DNA from 4 places in the Pantoea sp. B65 genome. Region 1 is predicted to be linked to each of the others. Evidence: predicted binding sites of a transcription regulator. Region 1 holds the regulator's gene; each other region holds the start of a gene.

Region 1 (4,216 bases):
ATGAGATGGTATGCATTACGCTCAGATGGCCGAGAATGCGCTTTACGTGGCGCTCCATAATGGTCTCCGGCCCCTGCTGCAGTCCCTCCTGCTCTTCCAGAATATTGCTATCCGACCCCGGACCGTCATACTCCAGTCGCTGCTGACAGCGTTGCAGTGCAATCTCGCAGGATTGCAGCCAGCGTTCAGCCAGCGTTGGCGTCAGCATGGTATGTTCACGCGCCAGAATAGTCATGGCGTTAATATGCTCGACGATAAACTGACTGTGCGTTACCCACAGCTTCATATCCGCCAGGTAACGGTCATTAAACCCGGGTTCCTGCATTGCCTGATTGAGCGAGTTAAACAGCGCATTATGGGCCTGATTTACCCGGATACGCTGATAAGCCAGTTTATCCGCGCTGTGTTGACTGCCAAGCAGCATTTGTAATGCATCCTGATAGGCGCCCAGCGCGTCGTGGGCGTTGCGCCGCATTAAGCCGCTCTGCCACTGCGGCCACAGCCAGACCATACCGCCAAAGGCGATCAGGCAACCCATCACCGTATCCATTAAGCGTGGTAGCAGGAACTGCGAGCCATTCAGCGTCAGCAGCTGTAATGAATAGACGGCAGTCACGGTAAAACCGACGGTGGCCCAGCCGTAAAATTTGCGGATAAACAGATAGCTCACTAGGGTAATCACCAGCATCGCCAGTAACACCCAACCTTCCGCCACGCTGAAACGCAAGGTTGCCGCGGCGATGACCAGTCCCGCCAGCGTGCCTAAGGCACGGTGTTGAATACGCACGCGCGTTGCACTGTAGCCATTCTGGCTGACAAACATAATTGTCATCAGGATCCAGTACGGTTTAGGAATATTAAAAAATAGCGCCATCGAGCTGCCAAACATCAGCATGACCGCGAAGCGTCCGGCAGTGCGCAGCGCCGATGATTTGAATGACAGATAGCTTTTCAGCGCCGGGATCAGCGGCAGGCGGCGTTGTCGATCGGCCATCAGGTCGCGTTGATAGAGTGGGCGCTGAGTACGCAGCACCCGTGCAATACGGCTGAAATGGTAATAGCAAAAGTTACCTACCGGGTTATCGCTGTGCTGGCGCGCGATTTTCTCCAGCGCCTGCAATTGCTTCTCCATACTGAAGCGGTCGGGCAGTTTATGGTAAAGGATGTCATCGGCCAGCTGGCGCAAGCGTGCGGCGATCACCTGCGCATTCCAGCGGATGACGGCTTCGGCATGACTCTGCTCCACCAGTTTCTGCACCTCTTCGGGTTGATGCAGACTGACCGAGATATGTTCCTGCAGATCCAGCGCCACCTGAAAGGCGCGCGTCAGGCGTTTATGGTGGTTATCACGGTTGGCCGCCAGCATATGCATCTGCTGATAGCAGGTAGTGATCAGGTCGACAGCTTTCTGCTGACGCGCCAGCAACGGTGGCAGCGCTTTTTCCGGGTCGGTCAGTTTGGTCAGCAGGCTATACTTGGCATCGCAGTAGTCTGCCAGCTCGCGATACAGCAAACTCAGTGACTCGCGCAGCGGCTGCTCTTTCCACAGCCAGAACCAGAACCAGTTAAATACCCCATACCAGATGGTGCCCAGCACATAGAGTAATGGCGGCTGCCACATCGGCATATGACCGGCAAGGCTCAGGGTAAAAATCCCGGCAATCAGTGAGGCTGGCAGCAGGCGGGCATGTAGCGGGCTAATTTCACCGGTGACGCCAAGCAGCATCGCCATAGCAAACAGGATCGCCGGCAACGGGATGCTGTGTTGCGACATCCATTGAATCAGAAAGCTGCTGAGGGCAAACAGGCTGCCACCGATAATCAGACGCTTGAAAAAGCGTTTATGGGGGGTATCAAGACCAGCAATATTGCAGCAGGCAGGCACTAACGAAAACAGTAAACCCTGTTGTAAACCGCCAAGCAGCAGACCAACCGCCACAGGTAAGCACAGCACCAGCGTTTGCCGCAGCGCGTAGTTTACTTCCGGGTGATAGATAATTCTCCGCCACATCAGATGATCACAACATAAAAAAACGGCGCGATCGCGACTGCATCACGCCGTGGTTTCAGGCTGGCTTAACGAGTGCCATACACGACAATAGTTTTGCCGTGTGCGGAAATCAGGTTCTGATCTTCCAGCATTTTCAGAATACGACCGACGGTTTCACGTGAACAGCCAACGATCTGGCCGATTTCCTGACGGGTGATTTTAATCTGCATCCCATCCGGGTGAGTCATCGCATCCGGCTGTTTCGCCAGATTAAGCAGGGTTTGTGCGATGCGGCCAGTGACATCAAGGAAAGCTAAATTGCCGACTTTCTCTGAGGTTACCTGCAGACGGCGAGCCATCTGAGAGGAGAGACGCATCAAAATATCCGGGTTAACCTGAATCAGCTGACGGAATTTTTTATAAGAAATTTCAGCCACTTCACAGGCAGTTTTTGCCCGCACCCAGGCACTACGTTCCTGACCCTCTTCAAACAGGCCAAGTTCGCCGATGAAGTCTCCCTGGTTAAGATAGGAGAGGATCATCTCTTTGCCTTCTTCATCCTTGATCAGCACAGCTACAGCGCCTTTTACGATGTAGTAGAGCGTTTCAGCCTTTTCACCTTGGTGAATCAGCGTACTTTTGGATGGATATTTGTGAATATGGCAATGTGACAGGAACCATTCGAGAGTAGGGTCTGTTTGCGGTTTGCCGAGAACCATTCGCTTTTATCCTCTGTTGTAATCGTGCCCTAAAAACAGGGGGATTCGTTCCCTGCAGGCGTTGAAATATTCAAGCGTTTTCCCATCAGGAAAGTTGTCCGGGCTTCTGTTCAGAGCTTAGCTCATAATGTCGTCCCGCTTCCGTCGTGCTTATCGATGCCGACGAAAATATTACAGCTTTGTTTGTAGCACAGCTTGCAGCAAGTGTCTCCTGTTGTCTCGCTTCAGCATGATGTGAATCGCTCGCCGTTGCCGTTTTTCCGCTTACAGCGTACTCTGAAGTTAACTGAATGAATTAGGGGATAATGTTATGCAGGCGCGAGTTAAGTGGGTAGAAGGGCTAACATTTTTAGGAGAATCCGCATCCGGTCACCAGGTGCTGATGGACGGCAATTCCGGTGATAAAGCGCCAAGTCCGATGGAAATGGTATTGATGGCGGCGGGGGGCTGCAGCGCAATTGATGTGGTTTCCATTCTGCAGAAAGGGCGTAACGATGTGACGGACTGCGAAGTGAAACTGACTTCTGCCCGTCGTGAAGAGGCGCCGCGCATTTTTACCCATATCAACCTGCATTTTGTGGTCAGCGGGAAAGCATTATCCGACAAAGCAGTCGCGCGCGCCGTTGATCTGTCCGCGGAGAAGTACTGCTCGGTGGCGATTATGCTGGGCAAAGGCGTCGAGATTACTCACAGCTACGAGGTTATCGCGCTGTAAGCTGTTCTCCAGGCCCTGCGAAGTGAACAGGACCTTCTTCAGGTCCTGTTGCGTTCAGATGCTGTCCGCAGGCTAGCGAAGCTTTCGGATAGCGCCACTTTTATTGTCTTTGATATATTTATTATCCCAGTTATTCAGGAGATAAATAGTTTCATCTGTATATTTTGAAAACCAAATGGTCATTGGTTGATTATCCTTAGCTATACAGTTGTCCTTACTTTGCATATCGTCAAAACACAACAAGTCACTATCCTGGGCTGTCCCTGAATCAGACCTATACTTCCCAATCCAAAAGTTTATGGCATAGCCATTTTCATCAACAGGGATATGGAATAGCTGTTTAAAATGTGGCTTATTATTTTCCCACCATTGAATTTTTCTTCGATCGGTGAATGGAAGATTTTTAACAATAATGTAGTAGCTCCTGATGTCACTTTTGTAATGTACGTCAATGATTTTAGTCGGTAGTATCAGCCACCAAGTGAGCATACCTGTTGAGATACTCACTGTCATAATCAGCCATTTAAATTTTGTCAAAACGGCTGCCCTCAATAGTTTTTATTGTATTCATCTCACTGATAAACGGGCGAAAGCCATAACCCTCCCAGCGTTGCAGAACAAACCAGATGCGGAAAATACGGAACTGACGGTATAATCGGTGAATAATATCACTGTCATCAAGACCGAAGTGATCCTGTATGCGGTATTGCAATTTTGCATGGTAGCGATCACCATTAATTCCCAGTGACTCAAGAGTGATGTGTGTTGCCCAGGTGTCATGCACACTAATAG
Region 2 (4,216 bases), on a different contig from region 1:
TGCTGTATGAAGAGAAAGGTGAACTGACCTGGGGACTTGACTATCCGGATGCGCAACAGCGGTTTGTCGGCGGCGATGCCTTTGCCGGCTGGCTGGCTGAGCACCGCCGTAACGGGACGGTTTCGCTGATTTTGCTGTTGCCGCGCGATGATAATGGTACTCATACCAATCTGCCGACTGCCGACCTGATTTATCGTCAGGGGCGTTTAATTCTCTATCAATATCATCAGCTGCCGTGAATATTCTGCTGATCCTGGTTGCCAGCCTGCTTAGTTGCGGTGGTCAGCTTTGCCAGAAGCAGGCCACCCGCCGCTATGATAAACGGCACCTTGTCATCTGGCTGGGGCTGAGCCTGTTGCTGCTGGGTTGTGCCATGCTGGTATGGCTCTGGGTGTTGCAGCAGGTGCCGGTAGGGGTGGCGTATCCGATGCTGAGTATCAATTTCATTATTGTTACGCTCGCCGCGCGCTGGTTGTGGCAGGAGCGGATTACGTTGCGCCATAGTCTGGGCATTGTGCTGATTGTCGCCGGAGTGATCGTGCTGGGAGTGCATGCATGACTGGCTATCTGTGGGCGGCAATCAGTATCTTACTGGTCAGTGGCGCCCAGCTGAGTATGAAATGGGCCATGTCGCAACTGCCGCCGGCGCGCGAACTGTTGTTGTTCGGCGAGCAGCTGATGGCGCTAACCCCCGGGGCGCTGGCGTTGTTCGCCGGTCTGACGGCGTATGGTTTATCGATGCTGTGCTGGGTGCTGGCGCTGCACCATATCAGCCTGAACCGCGCCTATCCACTGCTTAGCCTGAGCTATATTCTGGTCTGGCTGGCGGCGCCGCTGGTGCCGGGGCTTAATGAAACATTCTCCTGGGCCACCTGCGCTGGCGTCATACTGATTGTCTGTGGCTTAATGGTGATCTGCTGGCCGGATAAGCAGCGTAATTAGCGTTAGTTTCATGGCACTCTCAATTTTGCTCCCGCGCAACCGATGCATATACTTTTTTGTTCTGAATGTCGCTGGCATATCAACCGGATCAGGATATTCTGCAACGCTGTAAAAACTAAGCCCGCTGGCCGCCGTTATCCGCTGAACGGTCGTACCGACTCACGAATAATAAGCTGGCCCCTGAATGGCGTCAGCGGCCGGTTTTCCTTCTCTTCCAGCAAATTGACCAGTCGGTCAAGGGTATCTTTAATCATTTCCGCCACCGGCACATGCACCGTGGTGAGTGCCGGAATAAAGAACGAAGCCATCGGAATATCATCGAAACTCAGCAGGGATATGTGCTGCGGAACCGCAATGCCGGCCTGATAAAAAGCACGTGCGGCGCCGGTGGCCATATCATCATTGCTGGCAACCAGGGCGCTAAAGCGTACCGCACGCGCCAGCAGCGCTTCGGCCGCCACGCGTCCGCTGTCCGGCGTCCAGTCACCGTGCGCCACCCGTGCCGGATTGAAGGCGATATTATTTTCCTGCAGCGCCTGCTGATAGCCTGAATAACGGCTCTCACTGGTCGGCGACCCCGGAGAGCCGCAAATAAACGCGATTTCCCGGTGCCCCTGAGCAATCAGGTAATTGATCGCGCTGACGCAATCCTGCTGATGTTCGGCATAGACACAGTTATCCGGATGGCGCTCGAGCTTGCGATTAACCACCATAATCGGCTGCTGATGCTGTTCGATAATCTCATCCATTTCCGCCGGCGTCAGAAAGCGCGGATAAATAATAATCGCGTCACAGCGCAGATCGAGCAAAAACTGAATGGCCTGGCGCTCCTCGTCGGCACTGTGTTTACCATCCGCAAGGATCAACTGGCGACCATGATTTTCGGTCAGGGTCGCGGTCTGAAACAGCAATTCACTGAAGTAGGGGCCATGGTACAGAGTATTGGTGACCACCAGACCGATGCTTTGCGACTTGCGCGTCGCCAGATTGCGCGCCAGCAGATTGGGGCGATAGCCCGTCTCGGCGATGGCTTTAAATACCCGATCTTTGGTGGTTTTGCTGACATAGCTGTTCCCGGCAAGCACGCGTGAAACCGTGGCTTTGGAAACCCCGGCCTTGTTGGCCACGTCAAGCATCGTTGTCATACTGATTTCCCTGTGATTTAAAGGAGGCTCTGAAGCACTCCCCGGGAGTGATGGATGACTCCCACTCGGTGGCCAAGTTTAACGTATTGCGATTTTATCTGCAGCAGCAAACATCAAATAAATAACCCAATTAAATTATTTCTATTTTTTAATTATTGCCCCATCGTCTTTGCTCTGGCGATTATAGGGTTTTTCACACTGTTAATTATATTTTACTCTAAGTGAATAACCTGTTTTTTGCCGGAATTTTTATCTAATTTGGAGGCGATTGCGATCCTAATCACAAAAAGTGAAAAGTAATATGAAACCGGTTGCAGATTATCGCTTAATTTGTCTAAATCTGGGTAAACCACAGGCAAGGAGATGGATATGAATAAAATATTACTGTGCTGTGCCGGCGGAATGTCTACCAGTATGCTGATGCAGAGAATGGAAAAAGAAGCGAAAGAACAAGGTATTAGCGTGGAAATACTGGCGGTGGGCTTCGATGAGTTCGCCAGCCAGATTGCTACCTGGGATTGCTGCCTGCTGGGGCCACAGATTAAGTATAAATTAGCTGAATTTCAGACAATTGCGGCTGAAAAGCACAAGCCGGTCGCGGTAATTAATACCATGGACTACGGCATGATGAACGGTAAAAAAGTGCTGCAGGCTGCGTTGGCATTGATGCAAACTGGCGGAGAATAATAATGAGCACTATCAGTGAGTCATTATTTGGCATTATCGAAAATAACATCAGCCCGGTAGCAGCAAGACTTTCCAGTCAGCGGCATGTGGTGGCGATTAAAGATGGTTTTATCTCGTCGATGCCATTCCTGATTGTCGGCTCTTTTATGCTGCTGTTTGCTCATCCGCCATTCAGTGCTGACAGCCAGTGGGCGATCGCCAAATGGTGGTTAGGGATGGTGGCGCGCCACTCTGAACAGATCATGATGCCGTACAATATGACGATGGGCATTATGGCGGTCTATATCGCCAGCGCCATCTCCTATAACCTGGCGCAGAGCTACAAAATGAACGGCTTTATGGCCGCCTGCCTGTCGCTGATGTCATTTCTGCTGGTCGCGGCGCCACAGGCCAACGGCAGTTTGCCGGTCGGTTCGCTGGGGGGCGAGGGAATATTCACCGCCATCCTGGTGGCGCTGTATACCACTGAGCTTATGCACTTCCTGCAAAAACATAATATCGGCATTAAGTTACCCGAGCAGGTACCGCCGAAGATCCGCCAGTCGTTCGATCTGCTGATCCCGATTCTGGCGATTTTCCTGACGCTATTCCCGCTCAGTCTGTTTATGCAGAGTCAGTTTGGCATGCTGTTGCCGCAGGCGATTATGGCGATCTTCGCGCCGATTATCTCTGCTTCCGATTCACTGCCGGCGGTATTGATTGCCGTATTGCTCTGCCATCTGTTGTGGTTTGCCGGTATTCATGGCGCGGTGATTGTCGGCGGGATTTTACAGGCTTTCTGGCTGACCAATCTTGGTATTAATCAGCAGGCGCTGAATAGCGGTGCGCCGATCACCCAGGTATTTATCGAGCCGTTCTGGCAGTTCTTTATTGTTATCGGCGGTTCCGGCTCCACCATGGGGCTGGTGTTCCTCTACCTGCGCAGCAGCGCGGCGCATCTGCGCTCTATTGGCAAGCTGGGCCTGGTGCCGAGCATGTTCAATATCAACGAGCCGATTATCTTTGGCTCCCCGGTAGTGATGAACCCGCTGCTGTTTATTCCGTTTATTACCGCGCCGATGGTCAATGCCATTATTGCCTGGATCGCCACCCGTACCGATCTGGTTAACCATGTGGTTTCGCTGGCGCCATGGACCACGCCGGGGCCAATTGGCGCTGCCTGGTCAACCGGCTGGGATTTCCGCGCGATTATCCTCGTCGTGGTGCTGATCGGCGTATCCACCCTGATTTATTACCCGTTCTTCAAAATGTACGAGCGCCAATTGCTGGCGCAAGAAGAAGAGAGTTTACAACCTGCGGAGAGCCACTAATGGAACTTGATGAAAGCACGGTGATGGAACTGATTATCCATGCGGGCGAGGCACGTTCGTTAGCCATGGAAGCGCTGCGCGCGGCGCGTAAATATGACTGGGCCAGAGCGGATGAGCTGTTAACCGGCGCCT
Region 3 (4,216 bases), on a different contig from region 1:
GCCACTTCACGCATATTGTCGCCAAAGCGCGCCACTTTCAGCTGCTGGCTGGCCAGTTTCGCCGCTGCGCCGCGCATCCATTGCGCGATGCGTTGATGGCTGACCGGATCCTGCCAGTGACCGGTAATGACGCTGTGCTGCAGATGCATGCGTGCGCCAATAAAACCGAACTCACGACCACCGTGTGCGGTCTGGTTCAGGTTCATAAAGTCCATATCCATGCTGTCCCACGGGATAGCCGCATTGAACTGGGTGTGGAACTGCATCAGCGGTTTATTCAGGATCGACAGACCGCCAATCCACATTTTTGCCGGAGAGAAGGTGTGCAGCCAGGTGATAATGCCGAGGCAGTTATGGTCATAATTGGCATCACGGCATAACGCCAGTGCTTCATCCGGGCTTTTTACCAGCGGTTTCAGCTGCAATTTAAATGGCAGGCTGGCTTCGCGATTCATCCCGTCAACTACCTGTTGCGCATGCTGTTCAACCTGACGTAATGTTTCGGCGCCATACAGATGCTGCGTGCCAATCACAAACCACACGCTGAGCGCGTTAACTTGTTCCATAAAACTACTCCTTACATATCGGATGAAGTGCGCGAGGCATAATTCGGTTCTGCTGCCTCACACCAGTGTTGGTAACGTTGATAGAGCTGTTCGAAACGTGCGGCGCGGCTGGCGTCCGGTTGCAGGGTATTGGCGATTGGGCTGGCCATTTTTTGCTGCGCGCTGGAGATATCCGGATAGATACCGGCGGCAACAGCGGCAAAAATGGCGGCGCCGAGAGCACAACACTCATCGGAAGCGACAATATCCAGCGGACGGTTCATCACATCACTGCACACCTGCATAATCGCCGGTGATTTGCGCGCGATACCACCGAGAGCCAGCACGTTTTCCACCGGGATCTGCTGTTGTTCAAAACACTCCATAATGGCGCGTGCGCCGAAAGCGGTGGCGGCAATAAACCCGCCGAACAGGGTCGGGGCGTCGGTGCCTAAATTAAGATCGGTAATCACCCCTTTCAGACGCTGATTGGCGAACGGGGTGCGGCGGCCGTTAAACCAGTCCAGTACCACCGGCAGATGATCCATCTGCGGATTAGCGACCCAGGCATCGGTTAACTGACGTAATAAATTTTGCTGAATGGCTTCCAGCTGCGGCGCTAATTGCGGCTGATCTTTTGCCGCCTGCTGTAACGGCCAGCTGAGTAAGCGGCTGAACCAGGCATACATATCGCCAAAAGCCGACTGACCCGCTTCCAGGCCAATCATGCCAGGGGTGACGCTGCCATCAACCTGACCGCAGATACCGGCAATCGCGCGGTCGCCCACGCGCTGCGCATCGGCAAGCAGAATGTCGCAGGTCGAGGTGCCGATGACTTTTACCAGCGTATAGGGCTGCGCACCGGCGCCTACTGCGCCCATATGACAGTCAAACGCGCCACCGGACAGGGTGACGCTCTGCGCTAAACCGAGGCGCTGCGCCCATTCAGCCGTCAGCGTGCCCACCGGCACATCGGCAGTCCAGGTATCGTTAAACAGCGGGAAGTCGAGATCGCGGGTTAATAATGGATCAAGCGCATTCAGGAATTCGGCGGCAGGCAGTCCCTGCCACTCTGGATGCCACAGGGATTTATGCCCGGCGGCACAGCGGCCACGGCGGATATCTGCCGGTGCGGTGGTACCGCTTAACAGTGCCGGTACCCAGTCGCACAGTTCAATCCATGACACCGCCGCTTCGCGTACCGCGGCATCTGCGCGGGACACATGTAAAATTTTGGCCCAGAACCACTCTGAGGAGTACACACCACCGATATAGCGGGAATAGTCATTAAATTTACCGCTATGACACAGCTGATTAATCGCTTCGGCTTCTTCTATTGCCGTGTGATCTTTCCACAGTACAAACATGGCGTTCGGGTTGTCGGCAAACTCCGGACGTAACGCCAGCACCCGACCTTCACGGTCAATCGGGGCAGGGGTGGAGCCGGTTGAATCGACGCCAATTCCCACCACGCTGGCGCGCTGTTCGGGGCTTAGCGCCGCGACTACGCCGACAATCGCCTGTTCCAGCGCATCAATATAATCCTGCGGATGATGACGAAAGCGGTTGGCACTGGGGTCACAGTATTTCCCCTCTTTCCATCGCGCATAGGCAACCACCTGCTTTTGCAACTCAGCGCCGCTCTGGCAATCCACCGCCAGGGCGCGCACCGAGTCACTACCAAAATCAAGGCCAATCGTTATGGCACCAGCACGCATCGGGACTCTCCTGTTAATCCTCAATCACTGCTGTTAACCCTAAGAATATGGCCGGGAAGAGGTTAGTCATCTGCGGCTGCATATATGCACATTTCTGTCATCCTGTTGCGATATGTGACCGGCATCAAAAGTTAACGAACGGTTAAATTTGCTGAATGTATGGATGAACCTGCTGTAATTCCACGATGTGATAGCGCTCTACATTTTTTCTTATGTTTGTGAGTACAACTAGCCCAGCGGTTGTTCAGCTATTGTGCGCTTTTCACGCTAATTAGCTGATTTATAGTCGGTGTGAAATTCAGCAGATTAACTGGTATCGTTTACACCGTTTCGCTTACCTCATGCAAAAAACATCATTGAGCCGGAGAGCATCATGCATAAATTCACTAAAGCGTTAGCCGTCGTCGGGTTGGCTGCCGTTATGTCACAATCGGCTATCGCCGAAACAATGAAACTGGGTTTTCTGGTGAAGCAGCCAGAAGAACCCTGGTTTCAGACCGAATGGAAGTTCGCCGATAAAGCCGGCAAGGATCTGGGCTTTGAAGTGATCAAAATTGCCGTCCCTGATGGTGAAAAGACCCTCAATGCCATCGACAGTCTGGCGGCCAGCGGAGCGAAAGGTTTTGTTATTTGTACCCCAGACCCGAAACTGGGTTCGGCGATTGTCGCCAAAGCGCGCAGCTACAACTTGAAAGTGATTGCGGTTGATGACCAGTTTGTTACCGCCAAAGGTAAACCCATGGACACCGTGCCACTGGTGATGATGGCGGCGACCAAAATCGGCGAACGTCAGGGGCAGGAACTGTATAAAGAGATGCAGAAACGCGGCTGGGACGTCAAGCAGTCCGGGGTGATGGCGATTACCGCCAACGAACTGGATACCGCGCGCCGTCGTACCGGGGGCTCAATGGACGCGCTGAAAGCGGCCGGTTTCCCGGAAAAACAGATCTATCAGGTCCCGACCAAATCGAATGATATCCCCGGCGCCTTTGATGCCGGTAACTCACTGCTGGTGCAGCATCCGGAAATCAAACACTGGTTAATCGTCGGCATGAACGATAACACCGTACTCGGCGGCGTGCGCGCTACCGAAGGCCAGGGCTTTAAAGCGGCGGATGTGATCGGTATCGGCATTAACGGTGTTGATGCGGTAAGCGAACTGTCAAAAGCACAGGCCACCGGCTTCTACGGTTCCCTGCTGCCAAGCCCGGACGTCCATGGCTATAAAAGTAGCCAGATGCTCTACGACTGGGTGACCAAAGATGTCGAACCGGCAAAATTCACCGAAGTGACTGACGTGGTGCTGATCACCCGTGACAACTTTAAAACCGAACTGGCGAAAAAAGGGCTGATGAAATAATCAGTTCCGCTTTACGGGGCCTGCTGGTCAGGCCCCTGTCTGGTGAACAGAGTGATTAACAGGGAGACAACCATGAGCACTGAACCCGCATTTCTGTCGTTTCATGGCATTAGCAAGACCTTTCCCGGCGTAAAAGCGCTGCAGGATATTAGTTTCGAATGTCATGCCGGACAGGTTCATGCGCTGATGGGCGAAAACGGCGCAGGCAAATCGACGCTGTTAAAAATACTCAGCGGTAGTTATCAGGCGACCAGCGGTGAAATCCGCATTCAAGGTCAGCAGATGCATTTTAACCGGGCTACCGACGCGCTTGACGCCGGGGTAGCGATTATTTACCAGGAACTGCATCTGGTACCGGAAATGAGCATTGCAGAAAACATCTATCTTGGTCAGCTGCCACAACGGGGAGGCTGGGTAAATCGTTCGCTGCTGCGCTATGAGGCCGGACTGCAGCTAAAAAATCTGGGTATGGATATCGATCCGGATACGCCACTGAAGTATCTGTCGCTGGGTCAGTGGCAGATGGTGGAGATCGCCAAAGCGCTGGCGCGTAATGCCAAAATTATCGCTTTTGACGAGCCGACCAGTTCACT
Region 4 (4,216 bases), on a different contig from region 1:
GATTGTTGTACACAGCCCCCCTGCGGCAGGATGATTGGTTGTAGCATCGCCGCCATAATATGGCGAGCGACCTGCGCTGCCTGCTCACCCGACTCGGCGTTCGTCAACATAATGGCGAATTCATCGCCGCCAAAACGCGCCACCAGATCCTCTTTGCGCAAATTTGCGCGTAACCGCTCGGCTATCGCACCCAGTACGCAATCTCCGGTGGCATGCCCCCAGGTATCATTAACCTGCTTAAAATGGTCACCATCAATAAACAGCACCGCCAGGCTGCCGCGCGTTTCCGGCAGACTAAACTGACAGGCTAATGCGCGCTCAAACTGTGCGCGGTTAGGCAAACCGGTAAGGGAATCATGCGCCGCCTGGTACGCCAGATCAGCGTTTTCCCGCGCCATATGATTCTGCCATTCCGCCAGCTCATCCAGCAATCCGTTGAAATCCATACTTAACTTGTTCAATTCAGCGATCCCCGATGAAGGTACCCGTTGGCAGAAAGCACGTCGCTTGCGCACATCATGTGCCACAGAAGCGATACTACGCAGTCCCTGAATAATCCCCGCATGCATGCGATGGGAGAGATAAACGGCTACCAGAGCAGTAATCAATAAACTACTGGCCAGCCATGCAAACGCCTGGTAGATATAGTCAGTGATCACACTGGCGTCACCGATAATCGTCACGCGTCCGACTTCGCGCTGGTTATAAACCACCGGCAGCGTGACAGGACGCGGAAACAGCCAGCGGGCAATCACACTATTGATGCTGTTCTGTTCCTGATGTTCAGGCGACTGCCAGCTGGCCAGCGGTTGATGACTGGCATTAAAAATAGTGGCTTGTGAAAACGGCTTCGGACCACTCAGTCCTTGCAGCAAATCGCTGGCCTTGTCGCGGTCATTCAGCAACACCACCCGCTGTGCGCTATAGCTGATAGTTGATGCCACCAGTTGCAGATTATTTTCGGCATAGTGGCGCAATGCGAACAACGATAACGTTGACAGTGAAACCCCTGATAACAGCAACGAAACAAGGATGATCATCACATGAATACGCTGTAGCAACTTACGCAGCGTTGGCAATGTACGCTGATGTGGCTCAACCACATAACTTACCTGCGGATTACGTTTAACCATGATCCTGCCCTGCTTATCACGCCAGTAATTGCACGCGTAACGGCTACGGCGATGACCCTCTGACAATATCATCTGTACGACTGTCTGCCGGTTATCGGCGTCGATAACCACCAACAGCATGCTTTGATGGCTCTGACGTCGCCGTCAGGCGCTCCCCTGGCTCAGGGCAGAGTGATATTGACTGAATGGGTCTTCAGGCATTGAGTGCAGAGTAACAAACGCTACAACTCAATCTTGCAACCTTCAACGCCAGCTAAGGTCGGCAGAGACATAAATCAGGCAAGTTATGGGCTACTTTCAGCTGGTTGTGCAAACAATATTGCCAAGCAAGAACATAAATAAACATAAATACTCCATGGTATTTGATATTGTTTTATTGTTCGATCAGTGCGAATTATTCTTAATTTTTCGCCAGGATAAATATAATAGGAAATTATTCTGGATATAAATACAGAATAATGGCAAGCAATCTCTATTTTGCATAAAATCCTACAACCAATTGCTCTACTGTACAACTTTTAACTGGGTAAGATTCATCTTAAATTAATTACTTTAGCTACTATCAGACAAAGAATGAATTTTTACTCTTAGCGATAATACTAAATCACTAATATATTGAAAATAAATCAAATCGTTGATTTTAAAGAAATTAATTTAGTTATTCCTATTATTCCTTATTTTATAATAAAAAATTAATCAGCATTACTTATCAGTGCCACTCTCACTTTTTTCATCATATGCTACGCAAACAAAGCATAAAACCCGGTTAATTTAACATAAACTACGAGACTAAATCTTCTCACAGCGCAATGACATTTAAGATTAAAATAAATAACACGACAGCCGATAAATAAAATAGTGCTGCAGCCAGCGGTGAGAAGCCCACAGGCAGCAGGAATTAACCTGATCAAAAAACCTCAGGGTTATTATTCCCAGCTGTCAGTAAAATAATCCACCGTTATGGCGCCGCGATCCCTGACTGATGGTGGCGACATCGCCCTGCACGCTGCCGTCAGCGGGTCGCTGACAAAAACTACCATACCAGGTGTAAATTTTGTTCAATTTTTAAAACTTAGTGATATAATGTGATCCACATCACACAATTGACCAACAGGTCAGTGGGTTGAGAAATCTCCCTGGCATTTCCTCAACACCTGATGGTGATGCCATTTTTCGTCAGGGCATATCATGTGAAGAGGTTTGTTAGATGGGTACCATTGCCGCCAGTGTTGTACTTATGCGTTGGGAACTGCTGAGTGCAGTAATGATGTTTTTCGCCAGCACCTTTAAGATTAAATGCCGTCAGAGCAGCCGTAATGCGATGGCGTTTGTATTTAGTGGTATTGGCATCGGTATGTCCTGCTGGTTTGTTACCGGCCTGCTTGGCATCACCCTCAGCGTGGAAAATGTCAGCCATACCTGGCAAGTCACAAAAGATGTGTTTGTTGAAGTAATGAGCCATACCCCGGACACCATGCTGCTGCCATAAGCGGCAACATAAAGCGATGCGGACCCCGAAGGGTCCGCACGGTATATCTGTCTGCCGATCACCACAGCGTGCTCAGCAGTAGCGAATTTTACATGCGCAACGGTATGCCCGTATCTGCTCGCGGCGACTGAAGACGATCCTGAATCCACATCTCCCCCATCATCTGGTCAAGCCCACGGCCAAGGCCGGTGACTAACCCGGCGCCCGGCGTAAAGGTCAGCTCGCCAAAGTACACATGATCCTGGTGGATATACCAGTCAACCCGGACATAGTCGAAGTCGGCGGCCAGCTTTTTGCTCAGTTCCAGCGCTTGTTCCATGCCCTGCTTCACCCCGGAAAGATCCAGCCCGCTATCACGAATGCGGTGATATACCTCACACAGATTATTCACGTAGAACACCATCGACAGCGCCGGACGACCACGGTTATAGATCACCTGCAACACATATTCGAAGGTGCCATCCTTTTTATTGAACATATGAAACTTGTAATCGATCGGCGCGCTTTTACCGTCACCAATGCACTTTTCCACCAGAATACGCGGTTTGATATAGCTGTAGTGGATCTCGCGCACTTCCTGGGAAAAGTCCTTACGCAGCCATTCAGTACAGTGATTAACAATCTGCTGCTTTTGCAGATAATCCGGCTCCTCCAGCATGATATCGACCATACCCGCTCCGTGATTGGGTTTAATCACCGTTCCTTTCAAAGATGTTAAGTTCAATAAGGTACTGGGATCATCGGTTTCATACACCAGCGGCACCAGATATTCGTCACCAATAGTGTGGGCGATATATTCGCGTACCAGAAACTTATCGGACAGCCTGCCATAACGGAGATTATCCCCATGGATAAACTTACGGTACAACACTTTTTCGTTAAACAACTTCGGCTCACGAATATTAGGTAATCGTTTAAATTTATGAAAATAATAGATGCGGTCCTGGTATGCCCACGGCATTTTTTTGATGAAATATTTTACGCTACGGCGTAATTCATCTTTAAACTTCAACATTTTTCACCTTATCTGTAGGTTTTGTAGTTGAGTGAGGAGATCTGTATTTTTTTGATAACACCATGCTTAAAAAAGTAATTCATTACGCTCAGGGATAATAACTCAGTGATAAACACACTCCACGCCGCGCCCATTAAGCCAAAAAAATGGATAAGCAGATACGAAGTGGGAAGACTGATCACCATCAGGCTGATAATTTTTTTCAGCAGATAGCTAAAACCGCCCTCTTTTACCATATAACGGTAGGCCACCGTCCCCATCGCCGAAAAGCAGGTGGCTAACGATAATAACGTAACCAGGCTTCCCGACTGTGCGTAGTCTTGCCCATAAAGAGTGGTAATAATTTTTTCGCCATACAGCGCAATGAACAGCAGCATCAGCAATGATACCGCCATAACATAACCATGCAGTCGCGCGGCCAGTTTAAATGCTCTGTCAGTACGTTCCCTGAATATCTCAGTAAAGCTGGATGTGATAAGCGCGACCGGAACAAATATCCAGGAGGCTGAAACCGTGTTTGCCGCGGCAAACAGACCGAGATCCTGTGCCGACCCGACCCCGACTAAAAAGAACTGCGCC

What was found. The regulator CRP, encoded in region 1, controls carbon source genes, mostly activating them, when cyclic AMP is high. The targets are predictions, from matches to a motif close to ATGTGANNNNNNTCACAT.
Region 2: a site for CRP is predicted at 2,356-2,373, ahead of JWF83_RS13985 (PTS sugar transporter subunit IIB). Genes of this name have one in related genera too.
Region 3: a site for CRP is predicted at 2,376-2,393, ahead of JWF83_RS11710 (arabinose ABC transporter substrate-binding protein). Genes of this name have one in related genera too.
Region 4: a site for CRP is predicted at 2,217-2,234, ahead of JWF83_RS17065 (YjcB family protein). Genes of this name have one in related genera too.

What each region holds. Positions count from the first base shown of each region.
Region 1 covers NZ_JAHXPU010000015.1:471,752-475,967, forward strand. Annotated here, with positions in the region: gene JWF83_RS04985 (YccS/YhfK family putative transporter) at 1-2,011, opposite strand, end outside; gene crp (cAMP-activated global transcriptional regulator CRP) at 2,077-2,709, opposite strand; gene JWF83_RS04995 (OsmC family protein) at 3,020-3,424, shown strand; gene JWF83_RS05000 (DUF943 family protein) at 3,497-3,961, opposite strand; gene JWF83_RS05005 (DUF3289 family protein) at 3,948-4,216, opposite strand, start outside.
Region 2 covers NZ_JAHXPU010000035.1:23,603-27,818, forward strand. Annotated here, with positions in the region: gene arnT (lipid IV(A) 4-amino-4-deoxy-L-arabinosyltransferase) at 1-239, shown strand, start outside; gene arnE (4-amino-4-deoxy-L-arabinose-phosphoundecaprenol flippase subunit ArnE) at 236-559, shown strand; gene arnF (4-amino-4-deoxy-L-arabinose-phosphoundecaprenol flippase subunit ArnF) at 556-942, shown strand; gene JWF83_RS13980 (LacI family DNA-binding transcriptional regulator) at 1,077-2,087, opposite strand; gene JWF83_RS13985 (PTS sugar transporter subunit IIB) at 2,457-2,774, shown strand; gene JWF83_RS13990 (PTS sugar transporter subunit IIC) at 2,777-4,084, shown strand; gene JWF83_RS13995 (PTS lactose/cellobiose transporter subunit IIA) at 4,084-4,216, shown strand, end outside.
Region 3 covers NZ_JAHXPU010000024.1:53,286-57,501, forward strand. Annotated here, with positions in the region: gene araA (L-arabinose isomerase) at 1-566, opposite strand, end outside; gene JWF83_RS11705 (ribulokinase) at 578-2,263, opposite strand; gene JWF83_RS11710 (arabinose ABC transporter substrate-binding protein) at 2,637-3,623, shown strand; gene araG (L-arabinose ABC transporter ATP-binding protein AraG) at 3,696-4,216, shown strand, end outside.
Region 4 covers NZ_JAHXPU010000037.1:116,151-120,366, reverse strand. Annotated here, with positions in the region: gene JWF83_RS17070 (diguanylate cyclase domain-containing protein) at 1-1,133, opposite strand, end outside; gene JWF83_RS17065 (YjcB family protein) at 2,341-2,622, shown strand; gene JWF83_RS17060 (ATP-grasp fold amidoligase family protein) at 2,711-3,637, opposite strand; gene JWF83_RS17055 (oligosaccharide flippase family protein) at 3,646-4,216, opposite strand, start outside.